3 regions of the Bacillus inaquosorum genome follow, and region 2 is predicted to be linked to each of the others. Evidence: predicted binding sites of a transcription regulator. Region 2 holds the regulator's gene; each other region holds the start of a gene.
What was found. The regulator LexA, encoded in region 2, represses DNA repair genes until DNA is damaged. The targets are predictions, from matches to a motif close to CGAACATATGTTCG.
Positions count from the first base shown of each region.

Region 1: the regulator LexA is predicted to act here: its motif matches at 2,096-2,109, upstream of M1M80_RS05950 (YhjD family protein).
Region 3: the regulator LexA is predicted to act here: its motif matches at 1,908-1,921, upstream of uvrB (excinuclease ABC subunit UvrB).

Region 1 covers NZ_CP096592.1:1,238,246-1,243,860, reverse strand. The annotation lists gene M1M80_RS05965 (monooxygenase) at 1-664, opposite strand, end outside; gene lepB (signal peptidase I) at 832-1,353, opposite strand; gene M1M80_RS05955 (TVP38/TMEM64 family protein) at 1,355-1,978, opposite strand; gene M1M80_RS05950 (YhjD family protein) at 2,132-2,494, shown strand; gene M1M80_RS05945 (DUF3311 domain-containing protein) at 2,712-2,912, shown strand; gene M1M80_RS05940 (sodium:solute symporter family protein) at 2,909-4,378, shown strand; gene M1M80_RS05935 (excalibur calcium-binding domain-containing protein) at 4,421-4,690, opposite strand; gene M1M80_RS05930 (SDR family oxidoreductase) at 4,898-5,615, shown strand, end outside.
Region 2 covers NZ_CP096592.1:1,960,691-1,966,305, reverse strand. The annotation lists gene tkt (transketolase) at 1-803, opposite strand, end outside; gene M1M80_RS09815 (DUF896 domain-containing protein) at 972-1,205, opposite strand; gene M1M80_RS09810 (YneB family resolvase-like protein) at 1,269-1,922, opposite strand; gene yneA (cell division suppressor protein YneA) at 1,941-2,258, opposite strand; gene lexA (transcriptional repressor LexA) at 2,408-3,025, shown strand; gene M1M80_RS09795 (hypothetical protein) at 3,413-3,847, opposite strand; gene fosM (FosM family fosfomycin resistance protein) at 3,918-4,340, opposite strand; gene M1M80_RS09785 (YndM family protein) at 4,518-4,970, shown strand; gene M1M80_RS09780 (poly-gamma-glutamate hydrolase family protein) at 4,997-5,615, opposite strand, start outside.
Region 3 covers NZ_CP096592.1:3,595,215-3,600,829, reverse strand. The annotation lists gene M1M80_RS18280 (PEP/pyruvate-binding domain-containing protein) at 1-563, opposite strand, end outside; gene M1M80_RS18275 (hypothetical protein) at 864-1,307, opposite strand; gene M1M80_RS18270 (CsbA family protein) at 1,583-1,813, shown strand; gene uvrB (excinuclease ABC subunit UvrB) at 1,999-3,984, shown strand; gene uvrA (excinuclease ABC subunit UvrA) at 3,992-5,615, shown strand, end outside.

The sequences.
Region 1 (5,615 bases), 720 kb from region 2:
AAGGGCTGATCACGACTACACGGTATCGGTCCGGAGAAAGCGGCACGATCATGACACCCCCCTCTTTTGTGCAAAGGGACAGCACGCCTGACGGCGGCGGAGAAAGGAGCGCCACATCTCCAAGCGCTGCTGTAATGGTGCTGTCTGTTCCCGGAAACTCAATTCGAGCCTGTTTCCGGACAGTACTTCCTGCTCCATCGGCACCAACGGCAAACATGCTTGTGATCGTCCGCACACTGCCGTCCCGATCCTTGAAAATCGTTTGCGCCTCTGCTTCGTTTTGCGTAACCGCCAGCACCTCTGCCCCGCGAAACACCTCTGCCCCCAAGCTTCGTGCATGTTCCTCAAGCAGCTGCTCTGTTTTGGCCTGCGGAAGCAAAAGCGTGTAAGGACAGCCCGTATCCAAGCCTGAAAAATCAAGACGGGTATCCAGCATCGAAAAGTGTCCGGAAGGTATCTTGGTTCCCTTGGATACGAAACGTTCCAGCAGCCCTCTCATCTCAAGAAGCTCCAGCGTGCGGGGATGCAGCGTCAGCGCCTTGGAATGCGGAACAGGCTTTTCAAGCCGCTCAATCACATATGTTTTCACTCCAGCCATCGCAAGCTCGGAAGCCAGCATAAATCCGACCGGCCCTCCCCCTATAATCACTGCTTCAACATTCATCTAAATCACTCCTTTTGTTTCATATAAAACTAATGAAAACCACTAAAAATAAAAGAAAAACCAAAAATAAAATATTTTTTGTTACACACGTAACAATTATGATTATAACTCCTTACAATTTTTTCTTCAACACATTTTTCCAAACCAGCACAAAAAAAGACGCCGCTTCAATTGGCGTCTTTTTGTTCAGCATCGGAAATCACACCGACTATATTTTTTTCTCTAATTGGACCAAAGTGCCGGCTGTCGAAGCTGTATATGCGATTATCTCCAACGACAAAATATTGACCTTTCGGCACCTTGCTTGTTCCTGTCACATCTTTCAACGTAAAATCACCTGTTACATGGCTTCCGGCGGAAACTGATTTCAATTGCTTCAAAAATGGTTCAGCAACCTGCTTTCCGTTCACATACAGCTGATCATCTTTATATTTGATCGATTCACCGGGCAGGCCGATTACCCGCTTAATCAGCACTTTTTGATCAGGGCCTTTAAAAAGGACAATATCAAAACGATGGATGGTTTTAAATCGATGCGAAAATTTATTGACCAACAGTTCGTTCCCTTCCTGAAAGGTCGGGTTCATGCTGACGCCTTCCACTTTATAATCAATAAAGACGGCATTTTTAACCTGAATGGCGAGAACGACGGACACTACACCGGCAAGAAACCAAAACCGTTTTTTCATGTTACTGTCTCCCTCCATCATGCTCACGCTGACTAGCTCTCACATGCAGGTACCGCTCCACCTTTTTGCCGACATACCATAAGACAGCGATCACCAATACGGCGATGACCGTTCGAATCGGCTGTGTGATCAGCGCGTGCAGATCATATCCGATGAAGCTGATCATAAAAATCATGACAAGCTTTCCCGAGGCAGCCGCCAAAATAAACGGCCGCGTTCCGATCCTTGACAAACCGGCAACAACATTCACCGCGGCTGACGGTGTAAACGGAAAACAAAGCAGAAGAAACACAGGACCGAAGCCGTGCCGTTCCACCCATAACATCAGCTTTCTGACCGACGGATGACTGCGGATAAATCCAAGCAATCTTCTCTGTCCGTATTGACGGACAATCAAAAATACGAGAATAGATCCAGCAGTTGATCCCGCCCAAGACAGGATGAATCCTTCCCACAGGCCAAACGAGTTCGTATTCGCCACCACAAACACGATCAGCGGCAAAAACGGAAGAAATGCTTCAACTAAAGGCAGCAGCACAGCTATGAGCGGACCGAAAGCCCTATAGCTTTGAAATAATTCAGTTAAATGTTCTTGTGTAAAATAGGATAAAAAATGCTCCAACATTTATACTCCTTACCGGGTTTGTCTATCCTTATTCTACACATTATCAGCAAAAAACTAAAAAGTTTTGGCGATTTTTTCTGTCTTGAAACATTTCACCAGCCGATATAGAATACATATAGAACAAACGTTCCCGTTAGAAAGAAGGAGTCAGCAATGCCGAATTTGCAGGAGGAAATATACGAATTAATTGAACGGGCTCTCTTTTTGCCCATGGCAATTACAATTTTTAATCGTGATCTCGCCGGAATTGAGCAAAGCACATTAAAATTGAAGCATCCTTATAAACAGCTTATCAGCGAATCATTAAAAATAGCACAAAAGGATTTGATTGAAGTCAGAAAAGAACTGAGGAAAAGAAAAATTGCGATCCACGAGGCGGAACGCGATGAGGCCTTTACGCTTTATGTATTTGTGATCGATGGTTATGAAGAAAAGCACCGCTATTTTAATCCTCGAATCCGGGAGCAGGTCAGCGAATTATTAACGTTCTATCTATTTGCCCCTGACAGGCCATGAGTCTTTTGGATCATTCTGCGCTCTTCCAAGACTGCCCGCTCCCCTCTTCGGGCGATTCCAACAATAAATATCAGATAATTCACACTATACAAACAAAATAAATTTATTTATAATTCGAACCACAGCCTTTTCACCCCAAAAAATGACATGTACTGTCATATCTGCGACATCATTTTCAGTGCGCTGCACACCCCACCCTAAATCGAAGGAGGATTTTATGAAACTGATTCACGTTCTCGCCGCTTTGCCCTTTATCGGAATTTTACTCGGCATCCCTTTTGCAAATAAAGTGACTCCCTATGTGTTCGGCATGCCGTTTATTCTTGCTTATATCGTGCTGTGGGCTCTTTTAACCTCTGCGTTGATGGCGCTTGTGTATGTCCTCGACAACGAAAATAAAAAGGAGGGAGCAGAATGAACGCAGCTCTCATGATCATTTTTGGCGTCCTGCTCTTGAGCATTTTTCTCGGTATACGCGCCCAAAAAGGAAAAGACATGAACCTTGAGCAGTGGACGGTCGGAGGCCGCGGCTTCGGAACCGTGTTTGTCTTCTTATTGATGGCAGGCGAAATTTATACCACATTTACGTTTCTCGGCGGAAGCGGCTGGGCCTACGGGAAAGGCGGACCGGCCTTTTACATCATCGCGTACGGCTGTCTGGCCTATATCCTTTCTTATTGGCTACTTCCGGCAGTTTGGACGTACGCGAAACATCATAAGCTGATGTCGCAGTCTGATTTTTTCACTAAAAAATATAACAGTCCGCTGCTTGGCGTGCTCGTTTCACTGGTGGGCATCGCAGCGCTCATTCCGTATCTTGTGCTGCAGCTGAAAGGCCTCGGGCTGATTGTATCGGAAACATCGTACGGCAAAATTTCTCCGGCCGCCGCCATCTGGATCGGCGCCATTTCCATCACGGTTTACGTTATGGTATCCGGCATTCACGGGTCTGCCTGGATATCGGTTGTGAAAGACATCATGATTTTGGTTGTCGTTCTGTTTTTAGGTGTGTATTTGCCGATTCATTACTACGGCGGATTTCAAGACATGTTTCAGCAGATTGAAACGGCAAAGCCGGGCTTTCTTACGCTTCCCGATACGGGACAAAGTGCAGCGTGGTTCAGTTCAACCGTGCTCTTGACAGCGCTTGGTTTTTACATGTGGCCTCATACGTTTTCCGCTTCGTATTCAGCCGAAAACCCAAAAGTCTTTCGCAAAAACGCCATTATCATGCCTTTATACCAGCTGGTCCTGCTCTTCGTCCTTTTCGTCGGCTTTGCGGCTATCCTGCAAGTTCCAGGTTTGAAAGGCGCAGATGGAGATCTGTCACTTTTGAGACTGTCACTGCAAACATTTGATCCTTGGTTTGTCGGGATCGTCGGCGCTGCCGGACTGCTGACGGCGCTTGTGCCGGGATCTATGATCTTAATGTCAGCCTCCACGCTGTTTGCAAAAAATGTGTACAAAGTGTTCGCTCCCCGCACGACAGATAAGCAAGTATCGGCGCTTGCTAAGTTTTTAGTGCCGGTGTTCGCGCTGATTTCGGTGTACTTTACCTTTAAAGGCGGGAATACCATCGTTACGCTGCTATTGATGGGCTACAGCCTGGTTACACAATTATTCCCGGCCCTTCTGTTCAGCCTGTTCAAGCATCATATAGTGACGAAGCAGGGAGCATTCGCAGGCATTATTACAGGTGTCGGAGCCGTTTCTTATATTACATTGACGGAAACAACAATCGGCACTTTATTTCCGGCGCTGCCGCAAGCCGCAAAAGATTTAAATGTCGGCATAGTCGCCTTGCTTTTGAACATCACGGTCATGATGGCAATCAGCCTTATGACCAGAAAAGCAAAAAGCGCTGCGGCCGATCAGGCGGCATAAGCATAAAAAAAGCAATCTGGACATCAGATTGCTTTTTCTTGTTTAGCGTTCACAGGCGATATAATCTTTATCGCGGTCTTTCTTTTTATTGGCATCATAAAGAGCCTTGGAGACGTAAGGCTTGTACTTCGTTTTTCCGCCTTTGTTTTTCACCTTCGACGTGCGGGCCACCCCGCCTTTGTATACTTTATTTAACTCCTTGCAGTTCTTATAGACCTTCACCTTTGTTTTGGCTTCCGCCACATGGTCTGCCCCGTATGAAAAACCGAAAACGAGACCGAGTGACAGCAAGACCGCCGCCGCTTTTTTCATGACGATATACTCCCCTCTTATCCAATATTTAGTTGTTTTATAGCTGGATTTTATCATAATTCATCCAGTCCTATTTTACAAGATAAATATGGAAGAAGGGCTGGTTTTTCCTTGTCTTTCAGCGTTCAAACTGCCAAAACATGTTTCTCTCCATATGCTCAGGGGTACACATACGAATGTACACCAAACAGAAAAGGAGCGTTGACGATGTCTGATTCAAATCTTAGCAATCCTTTAACAGCATTTTTTCATGATGAATTTCCTGAACAATATCAAGAACCGCCCGGCCTGCAGCAGAACATGAAGCCGGTGCCGGATTGCGGAGAAAAAAGCTACAAAGGATCGGGTAAACTCACCGGCCGAAAAGCGCTTGTCACCGGCGGCGATTCCGGTATCGGCCGCGCTGCCGCGATTGCTTACGCCCGGGAAGGCGCCGATGTAGCCATTAACTACTTGCCTGCGGAACAGCCTGATGCTGAAGAAGTGAAGGAACTGATAGAAGCAGAAGGGCGAAAAGCAGTGCTGATCCCCGGAGACTTAAGCGACGAACCCTTTTGCCAGGACCTAGTCAAACAGGCGCATCAGGAACTCGGCGGACTGGATGTGTTGGCGCTGGTTGCCGGCAAACAGCAAGCGGTCGAAAACATTGAAGATCTGCCTACTGAACAAATCTATAAAACATTTGAAGTGAACGTCTTTTCCCTTTATTGGGTTGTAAAAGCGGCTCTTCCGTTGTTGCCGGAAGGCGCGTCGATTATTACCACCACCTCAGTAGAAGGCTATAATCCAAGCCCGATGCTGTTAGATTACGCAGCAACGAAAAACGCCATTATCGGCTTTACCGTCGGACTGGGAAAACAGCTGGCTTCCAAAGGCATCAGAGTGAATTCAGTTGCACCTGGGCCAATTTGGACGCCGCTGCAGA
Region 2 (5,615 bases):
TTACCAAGCGGCGCACCGTGAACACCGGATGTGCCGGCACGGTTAGGTGAACCAAAACCGATTGTCGTTTTCACTTCAATTAATGTAGGTTTCTTTTCATTTTGGCGTGCTTTTTCAATAGCCGCTGTTAATTCTTCAATGTTGTTTCCATCCTCAACATAAAGAACTTCCCAATTCATGGCCTCAAAACGCTGTTTCACGTTTTCAGAGAATGAACGGTCAAGATCTCCATCGAGAGAGATGTCATTAGAATCGTATAATACGATCAGACGGCCAAGCTGAAGATGGCCTGCGAGTGAAGCGGCTTCAGAAGAAATACCTTCCATTAAATCACCATCACCGCAAATACTGTATGTATAATGATCGACTACGTTAAATGAATCACGGTTGTAAGTTTCCGCTAAATGGCGTTCAGCAATAGCCATTCCGACCGCCATGGCAATTCCTTGGCCAAGCGGACCTGTTGTTGCATCAACACCGGCAGTATGTCCAAATTCCGGGTGTCCAGGTGTTTTGCTGCCCCATTGGCGGAATCCCTTAAGATCTTCGATGCTAAGATCAAACCCGCTTAAATGAAGCATGCTGTATAAAAGTGCTGATCCGTGTCCAGCAGATAAAACAAAACGGTCACGGTTAAACCAGCCAGGGTTTGCCGGACTTACGTTCATAAATTTTGTCCACAGTGTGTATGCCATTGGAGCGGTCCCCATTGGCATCCCTGGGTGACCAGAATTTGCTTTTTCAATAGCGTCTATTGACAGTGTGCGAATGGTAGCAACTGATTTCTTTTCAATTGTATCCATAAAAATCCCCTTCCTTATGTGTTGTACCCTTACATCATAAATGTCTGACGACTTTTTCTCAACTGTTTCAGCTTAAATTTGAGAGAAACTTGTTGAATTTTGTCACATAAAAGTTTTGCTTATAGTATATACAAAAGAGGAATACGATATTTCCGTATTCCTCTTATATTAGTGAAGTTTGTTATTTCTTTGTTCTCTTTTTAGTTTTTCTGGTGTAACATCATTGCCTTCTGGGTCAATGATTTTCACACTTTTTAAAGTGTTTTTCATAGAAGAGCGAAACCCTTTCAGGTACTCTTGACGGAGCTTTTGCTGTTCGGCTTTTTCTTCTTCTGTAATAACGCCAGCTTTGGCTTTGGCAGCAAGTTCATTAATTCTTGCAATTTTTGCGTTTGAAATCATGTTAAACTCCTTTATTGCATTTTGTCTATATAGTACTAGATCAAAAAGAGTTTTACAACTGATTCACTCGGCTGTCTCTTCATTCTCTATGTATTCCTGAAACCGCCGGTGGACGGTCGCTTTAGACACATCATAGCCAAACCCTCTTAGCGTAGCCGCGATTTCTGCGAACGTCAGTTTATTCGCTCTTAGGCGGACGATCTCTGAGATTGGTACCTCTATTCTTTCTTTTCCGCTGTTTTCATGTTGGTTTTTCAGGTTTTTTTGCGGTTTAAACCCGTTTTTTACTGCACGCTTCATTCCCCGCTTGATTTTCATGTTGTGAATTTTCCGCTGGTACTCTTCCACAATGCTGACGATCTCCAGCACCATCGAGTCAGCCTCCGATAACTCCAGTTCACCTCTGTGAGCTGTTGTATAGACTTTCACACCTTCTCTGTAGATACAATGAAGCAGTGCGATTTTTGCATTTCCCCGTCCAAGCCTAGTCTCATCCTGAACCAAAATAACATCAATTCCCGAATTCTTGATCTCATCAAGCAGCTCAAATACACCGTCCCGGTCCATTTCATATCCGCTGGCTTTTTCAGAAATCACTTTGACGACTTCCAGGCCGTTCTCGGCTGCAATCGCTGTAAGCTCCTCCTCCTGCCGCTTTAATGAAGTCTCCTGCTGTTCTTTATTTGTACTTACGCGGGCATAAATGAGTGCTTTCATTTTTTCTATCTATCCTCTCTATCTTACAGTTGCCAATTCATATGCATCCTGATGCTTCTTTTTCAACGGAATCACCAATTCATCTCCCGGCTGGATATCAGACGTCTGAAGATGATTGTTATCAGCTACCCATTCAATAAATTCACTTTTGTTTATCTTTTTTTTATCTGCTACCTGATCAGCAATTGACCATAATGTATCGCCTTGCTGAACTTCTATTTTAACATACTGATTAAGCTCCTGGCCGCTGCTTGTATATGACAGCAAAAGGATAACCGCGCTCAAAATCACTGTGAACAGACCGACAAAAATAATAGATTCTTTACTCATGATCATAACCTCCAACAGGAATGTTTGTTCGCCTTTTTATAATTTCAGTATATACGAACACACGTTTCTGTCAATTGTTTTTTCGAACCTATGTTTGTACTGTAAGGAAAATCATGCTATAATCTTCTTAAAATCGACGTTTTGAGGTGCAAAAAATGACGAAGCTATCAAAAAGGCAACTTGATATCCTCCGTTTTATTAAAGCAGAGGTTAAATCAAAAGGATATCCGCCTTCCGTGAGAGAGATCGGAGAGGCTGTCGGGCTTGCTTCCAGTTCAACTGTCCACGGTCACTTGGCCCGTTTGGAAACAAAAGGGCTGATCAGACGGGATCCGACAAAACCAAGAGCTATAGAAATTCTTGATGAAGAAGTAGACATTCCGCAAAGCCAGGTCGTTAATGTGCCGGTCATCGGGAAAGTCACGGCGGGATCTCCTATTACAGCAGTAGAAAATATTGAAGAATATTTTCCGCTTCCAGACCGAATGGTTCCCCCTGACGAGCATGTGTTTATGCTGGAGATTATGGGAGACAGTATGATTGACGCTGGTATTCTCGATAAGGATTATGTCATCGTTAAACAGCAAAACACAGCGAACAACGGGGAAATTGTAGTTGCGATGACAGAAGATGATGAAGCTACGGTAAAACGTTTCTATAAAGAGGATACTCACATTCGCTTACAGCCTGAAAACCCAACGATGGAACCTATCATCTTGCAGAATGTCAGCATTCTAGGGAAAGTGATTGGCGTGTTCAGAACCGTCCATTAATCTATTGATCTATCAGAAGCATAAAACAACCCCCTCTTCCTTTATGGAGAGGGGGTTTATTGTTCAAAAAAAGCAGGCCCGCCCTAACTTTTAGGTGCGAGCCTGAATAGGAGGAAAAAGAACATCATGTTTACACCATAATTATCCACCAAAAGATTGTTGAAGTCAAGAAATTTTCTTTCCTTTAGGAAACTTTTATGAATGTTGTCTGTTTAAAACATTAGACGTTATCTTCTTAAAAACGTTTCATTTTCTGAGGTCGTGGAATGATAAGGCTTTATGTTCATTTAAGGAGCGCGACAACTGAATTTTATGAAAATTTAGTACATAGTTTAGTTAGTTCAACATATACTAAAAAACAGCTCACTTCCTTAATCGTCGTGAGCTTTAATCAAAATGAAAATATTCTATACCATAACTGCCCTTTACCCGAACACTTGTGCAGTATTCTGAATGCTCTTCGGCAAATATACGGTATCGATGAAATGGGTCAATAGAAACCTTATCCTGAGCTCTAAAATCTAACCAGCTGCCGCTGAATTGCTTCGTGCTCAGCGTAGTATAATCCCCCGTAAGCCCCAGCCGCTGAAGTCTAATCTCAACTGAGCAAGTATTGGCCCCCAAGATCGTAAACTGATAGCCTAAAAAATAGTCGATCGCCGGAACATCACTAATATTTTCCAAAACAAAAGATTTTGTACTGTCATTTAAAATAAAGTCTGTTTTGTGCTCAAAATCTAAAGCTGTCGCATGGGTACTGCCAATGCAAAAAAAACACATCAAAACTGCCGATAAGGCCAAGATTTTTATTTTCAACTTCATCCCCCCTTCACCATATTTTTACCATACATGAGATTTATGTATATGTTCTGTGTGATATCTCGAGTGTGTTTTAATCATAAAATTCCATATGCGTTTTTTCCTGTTTATAATAACGAAGCCTATCTTGAAGGGTTCCGGTATGAAATTCAAATTTGTGGCCGTCAGGGTCGGTAAAATAAATCGATTTTCGATCGCGTTCATCTCGTTCTCTGCCAGGCAGAATATTGGCTTGAAGCCTTTTTAATTTTGCTGACATTTCCTCAAACTCCCGCTCTTCAATGGTAAAAGCAATATGGGTATAAGACGCCTTAATGTCATTTCTCGGAATGTCAGGTTCTTCATTAAGTGCAAGCCAGATGCCATTTAAATCAAAATATGCTGTTGTTCTCCCCTTTACCAGCAGCTTGGCACCAAACACATTTTGATAAAAATCAATCGATGTATCCAGATGAGAAACTGAAAATAACAAGTGATTGATTCCTTTTATCTCCACAAATCATTCCTCCTCGAAAGCTGATCATCCATATGTACGTTCTTTTACCAAGAAAGTTCCATACAGCCAGAAAAAAATACCAGTGTAAACAAAATCGGTTTGTTCAAAATAATGACTGTAACAAACATGGCCTTACTTGCTAGGAGTTTCCTCAAAAATAACAATTTAGGTGGTCAAATGAAACATATCATTGCACTTGCTTCAAAGATTGCTTTCACTCTCGCCCTTTTATATGTAATTTTGGACAGAGTCTATCACGCGCCATTTTTAAGCGTGCTGTTTATTGCATTTTTCTTAGGTTTTGTATCATACCTTTCCGGTGACATGATCGTTCTTCCGAGAACAAACAATATTACAGCTTCATTGGCTGACTTTGGACTTTCATTCGTTATTCTTTGGGTCTTTGTTTTAACTCAAACAAGAAACGATTTCCCACCGTTTGCAGCCGCTCTTCTTTCCGCTGCCTGTCTTACTGTTTTTGAATACTTTTTTCATCGGTATTTGCTGGAAAATGTGCTGGATGAAACCTTTCGAAATGAACTGACAGCCAAGGATAACACTCTGCAATATCAAACAGAAGCCGCAGATGAGCTGTTTCCTGACGTTACGAATGAGAAGCATGAGGAATAGGAGGCTGCCTTGTCGCCTCCTATTTTTCAGTAGTTACTTTTTAAAAAACTGGATATCACTTCTGTAAAATCATAAAACCTCTCATTTTGGGTAACAGATCTGCTTTCTAAGGAAAAAATGCCGAACAAAGATTTTCTAAAACCTGTGCTCATTTCTAGCTGGATGCTCAGGCCTGTTTTTGATTTGTTTGCAATGTTATTCGGACTTATGCCTGCATGCGGATGGTCCGTACTGAGCAATACAGCAGGAAAACCTGCATTTTTTAGCTTCTCAACTAAATCTGCCGCTCTTACGCGATCTGTACCGCCGACTTCGATCTGCTGATCTTCTTCTGCATATCCGTGCAATGAAATGATATATTCATGACTTCCCGTCATCTTCAGGGCCCGTGGCTCATCAAAATGCGTGCTCGTAATATGCAGCACTGAGTTTCCTGACGATTTCAAGCCTTCAAATAAATACATCGAGTACTCTTTGCTGAGCTCTCTCGCTATTTCACTTGTCCCGCCTTCAATACCTCCTCCATGAATGGCTAAAACAAGGACAGGGCTGCCGGTTTCCTTCGTAACAATGCCGTAATCAGAAGGATCTTCATTGTTTTTTAATTCCTCAAAATTCTGATATACATCTTCAGCATATATTGAA
Region 3 (5,615 bases), 1.6 Mb from region 2:
GCGCTGATTAATAGCTCTCTATCATCATGGGTAACAGGATTGCGGCTGAAAATAACGCCTGATACTTCAGAATCGATCAGGCCTTGAACGACAACCCCCATTAACGGCTCTGCGATTTGATTGTTCATTTTTTTCTTATAGCTGCTGACTCGGCCTGAGAAAAATGAGGCCCAGCATTCTTTCACTTTAGCTAGAAACTCTTCCTCTGTTTTGATATTTAAGTAGGTTTCATATTGACCCGCGAATGAAGCGCCTTCTAAATCTTCCGAGGCAGATGAAGAACGCACGGCAACAGAGCGGTATGATTCTCTCAGCTTGTAAAAGGAATTTGTCAGCTCATGTTTCAGTTCATCTGAAAATGCTCCGGCGATGATCTCGCTCTCAATGTTTTCGCTTGTATCATGAATCTGGTTGTCCTCCATAAAACGGGCGAGTGCATTCGTCTGAATAATAAACCCGTCCGGAACAGGAAGACCGTGTTTGGTCAGTTTGATCAAATTCATGCCTTTTGCTCCAGCCAGCTGGCTGGACTCTTCTGCTTGGCGAAATAAAACAGAATACATATTTGAAACCCCTCTTTCCTTCATTTTGTTTTCTCTCTAGTTTTTTATGACGGAGCCTGTGTTCAAAAAAATGATAGTGAACACTATCGTTCAATTGTAGGTTTTCAGGAAAATGCTGTCAAACTCAGAAAGTCCTAAATTAAATGAATAGTTAAGTTAGTTATATTATCATGAAAAATGCAGTTGAACTGGTGCTGTATGCCTATTTTCTTTTATTCTTGTAATCTGGCGGCGGGCATGCATTCATAAAAAAGTGCCGCTGATTGGATCAGCGGCACTCATGTAAATTAATATATGTTCTTACTTTATAGAATAAGTGAAATCATAGTTGCTTGTTGTGCTGTAGTCACCATCATGGGATTTCAGCCTCATGTACACACTTTCTTCGGGCTTAATCGAGGTGAGGTGAATGGAGTCCGTTCCACCTTGGCCATGATCTTCAGCCTTGATAACGATTGTCTTCTCGGGGGTCACATATTGTACTTCAAAATCGTAGTTTTTTCCGCTTGGAGAAGTAAACGAAGCGGACACATCATGCTCGTCAGCCGTTTTGTTTTTCCAAAGGAACCAATCTTCATCGGCAGCCGTCTGGAGCTTCCATCTATAATGATTATCCGGAAGAACTTCAAGTGCTGAACTTTTATTATCAGCTAAACCCGTGATTGCAGAAGCGGGTTGTGTTGCCATAAGGAGACCGGATAGTACAGCTGCTGTTGAAACATATGTAACGAACTTGAACTTCATATTTGTCACTCCCTGTCTATTTTTGTTTTAAACTGACCAGTTCTTACAACCATAATATAACTCTGCTTGTTTATCTTGTAAATCATTCCATTCTATTAATTATCATTGTTAGATCTATTGATGTTTCTCTTGGCCGGGACCAAAGTGCAGATATGATGATTGATTTAGGCTGAAAAAGGGTATGGTGTAGAAAGAGGGAACGATTGCACGATTGTCCGATTCTTCATTTTTTACTATAATCAGATCAGATGAAGAATCCTTGAGGAGGGTTTTTGTTGATTACAAAAGCCGTTTTTGCATTGTTTTTCCCTTTTATGCTCGTTGTTCTTTTTACAAGAGTCACCTTTAATCATTATGTGGCGATCGCTCTAACAGCTGCATTGCTGTTTGCCTCTTATTTGAAAGGCTATACAGAAACGTATTTTATTGTAGGATTGGATGTTGTATCTCTTGTGGCTGGCGGACTGTATATGGCCAAAAAAGCTGCTGAGAAAAAAGAAGAATAAAATCGGACATAATGAATATAACGACTGAATTCCTGCTTTTACGTTTTAAAAGCAGGTTTTTTATACATGAAAACAGCTGGAAATAAAAAACCACCGAACTTTAGTTCGTATTTTTAGTGATTTTGCATTCCATTGTGTTACTATATCTATAGGAAGATTTCGTTAAAGAAACGGAGGCTTATTTTGTGAAAGATCGCTTTGAGTTAGTCTCGAAATATCAGCCCCAGGGAGATCAGCCGAAAGCCATTGAAAAACTTGTAAAAGGAATTCAGGAGGGCAAGAAGCATCAGACTCTGCTGGGTGCGACAGGAACGGGCAAAACATTTACGGTGTCCAATTTGATTAAAGAAGTCAATAAGCCGACTCTCGTGATAGCCCATAACAAAACCCTCGCCGGACAGCTTTACAGTGAGTTCAAGGAATTTTTTCCGAACAACGCTGTCGAGTATTTTGTCAGCTACTATGATTATTATCAGCCGGAGGCGTATGTGCCTCAAACGGATACGTTTATAGAGAAAGACGCAAGTATTAATGATGAAATTGATAAACTGAGACACTCCGCTACATCTTCTTTGTTTGAGCGGAGAGATGTCATTATCATCGCGAGTGTGTCTTGTATATATGGCCTCGGTTCGCCTGAAGAATACCGGGAAATGGTCGTGTCACTGCGGCCTGAAATGGAAATCGAGCGCAACGAGCTGCTCAGAAAGCTTGTAGACATCCAATATGCCCGCAATGATATCGACTTTCAGCGCGGTACATTTCGTGTGCGCGGAGATGTCGTGGAAATCTTCCCGGCATCTCGTGATGAACACTGTGTAAGAGTTGAGTTTTTCGGAGATGAAATTGAACGGATCCGGGAAGTGGACGCCCTGACAGGAGAAATTCTCGGCGACCGCGACCATGTCGCGATTTTTCCGGCATCCCACTTCGTAACGCGGGCCGAGAAAATGGAGAAAGCGATTCAAAATATCGAGAAGGAGCTTGAGGAGCAGCTGAAGGTCATGCATGAAAACGGCAAGCTGCTTGAAGCGCAGCGTTTAGAGCAGCGGACAAGATATGACCTTGAAATGATGCGGGAAATGGGTTTCTGCTCCGGCATTGAGAACTATTCAAGACATCTGACGCTTCGGCCTCCGGGTTCAACGCCGTATACGCTTCTCGATTATTTCCCAGACGATTTTATGATCGTGGTAGATGAGTCGCATGTGACGATTCCTCAGGTGCGCGGCATGTTTAATGGAGACCAGGCGCGGAAACAGGTGCTCGTGGATCACGGCTTCCGTCTTCCGTCAGCGCTTGATAACCGTCCGCTCCGTTTTGAAGAGTTTGAAAAGCATATGCACAATATCGTGTATGTATCAGCAACGCCAGGGCCGTATGAGATTGAGCATACGGATGAAATGATCGAACAGATCATCCGTCCGACGGGGCTTCTTGACCCGCTTATTGATGTGCGCCCGATCGAAGGCCAGATTGATGACTTGATCGGCGAAATTCAAGCAAGAATCGAGCGGGATGAACGGGTGCTCGTGACAACCTTGACGAAGAAAATGTCAGAGGATCTCACCGATTATTTAAAAGAAATTGGCATTAAAGTTAACTATCTGCATTCAGAGATTAAGACGCTTGAACGGATTGAAATTATCCGCGACCTGCGCCTCGGCAAGCATGATGTGCTTATCGGCATCAACCTGCTGAGGGAAGGCCTCGATATACCCGAAGTATCCCTCGTTGCGATTTTGGATGCGGATAAGGAAGGCTTCCTTCGTTCGGAGCGTTCGCTTATCCAGACCATCGGACGGGCAGCAAGGAACTCTGAAGGCCGCGTCATTATGTATGCCGATAAAATAACGAAGTCTATGGAAATTGCGATTAATGAAACAAAACGCCGCCGCGAGCAGCAGGAGCGGTTTAATGAAGAGCACGGCATTACGCCGAAAACAATAAATAAAGAAATTCGCGATGTCATTCGTGCCACAGTAGCAGCTGAGGACAAAGCGGAATACAAAACAAAAGCCGCGCCGAAGCTGTCGAAAATGACGAAGAAAGAACGCCAGAAAGTCGTTGAACAGATGGAGCACGAAATGAAAGAAGCCGCCAAGGCGCTTGACTTTGAAAGAGCCGCGGAGCTTCGCGATTTACTTTTAGAGCTAAAAGCGGAAGGATGATGAACAAATGGCTATGGATCGGATAGAGGTGAAGGGAGCCAGGGCGCATAACCTGAAAAATATAGATGTAACAATTCCGAGAGATCAGCTTGTCGTTGTCACTGGTTTATCCGGATCAGGGAAATCCTCCCTTGCCTTTGACACCATATATGCAGAAGGACAGCGACGGTATGTTGAGTCTTTGTCTGCCTATGCCCGCCAGTTTTTAGGGCAAATGGATAAGCCGGATGTTGATGCAATTGAGGGGCTGTCTCCCGCCATCAGCATTGATCAGAAAACAACGAGCCGCAATCCGAGGTCTACTGTCGGTACGGTAACTGAGATTTATGATTATCTGCGTCTTTTGTATGCGAGAGTAGGGAAGCCTCATTGTCCGGAGCACGGAATTGAGATTACATCGCAGACCATCGAGCAAATGGTGGACAGAATTCTGGAATATCCGGAACGGACAAAGCTTCAGGTACTGGCTCCGATTGTCTCGGGCCGAAAAGGCGCTCATGTCAAGGTGCTTGAACAGATCAGAAAACAAGGCTATGTCAGAGTCAGAATTGACGGCGAAATGGTTGAGCTTTCTGATGATATTGAATTAGAAAAGAATAAAAAGCATTCGATTGAGGTTGTCATTGACCGAATTGTGGTGAAAGAAGGCGTGGCAGCCCGTCTGTCAGATTCATTGGAAACGGCCCTCCGTTTAGGTGAAGGACGGGTCATGATTGATGTCATCGGTGAGGAAGAGTTGATGTTCAGTGAGCATCATGCCTGCCCGCACTGCGGATTTTCAATCGGTGAACTTGAGCCGCGGCTGTTTTCATTCAACAGCCCATTCGGAGCGTGTCCGACGTGTGACGGTCTCGGAATGAAGCTTGAAGTGGATGCGGATCTCGTCATCCCCAATCAAGATTTGTCATTGAAGGAGAATGCGGTCGCCCCTTGGACACCGATCAGCTCACAATATTATCCGCAGCTGCTTGAGGCGGTCTGCACCCACTACGGGATTGATATGGACGTGCCTGTAAAAGATCTGCCGAAGCATCAGCTGGATAAAGTGCTGTACGGCAGCGGAGATGATTTGATTTATTTCCGTTATGAAAATGACTTTGGGCAAATACGTGAAGGCGAAATTCAATTTGAAGGCGTATTGCGCAATATTGAAAGACGCTATAAGGAGACAAGCTCTGATTTTATCCGTGAACAAATGGAGCAGTATATGTCTCAGAAGTCTTGTCCTACGTGCAAAGGCTATCGGTTAAAGAAAGAGGCGCTTGCTGTACTGATTGACGGACGCCACATCGGAACAATTACCGAGCTGTCTGTCGGCAATGCACTTGCTTTCTTCAAAGGCCTTACCCTTTCTGAGAAGGATATGAAGATTGCCGATATGATCTTGCGCGAAATTATGGAGCGCTTAAGCTTTCTGGACAAAGTCGGCCTTGATTACCTGACACTGAGCAGGGCCGCGGGAACATTGTCCGGGGGAGAGGCGCAGCGCATCAGGCTGGCGACGCAAATCGGCTCGCGCTTATCCGGTGTGCTTTATATTTTAGATGAGCCGTCTATCGGCCTGCATCAGCGTGATAACGACCGCTTGATCAGCGCCCTGAAAAACATGAGAGACCTTGGGAACACGCTGA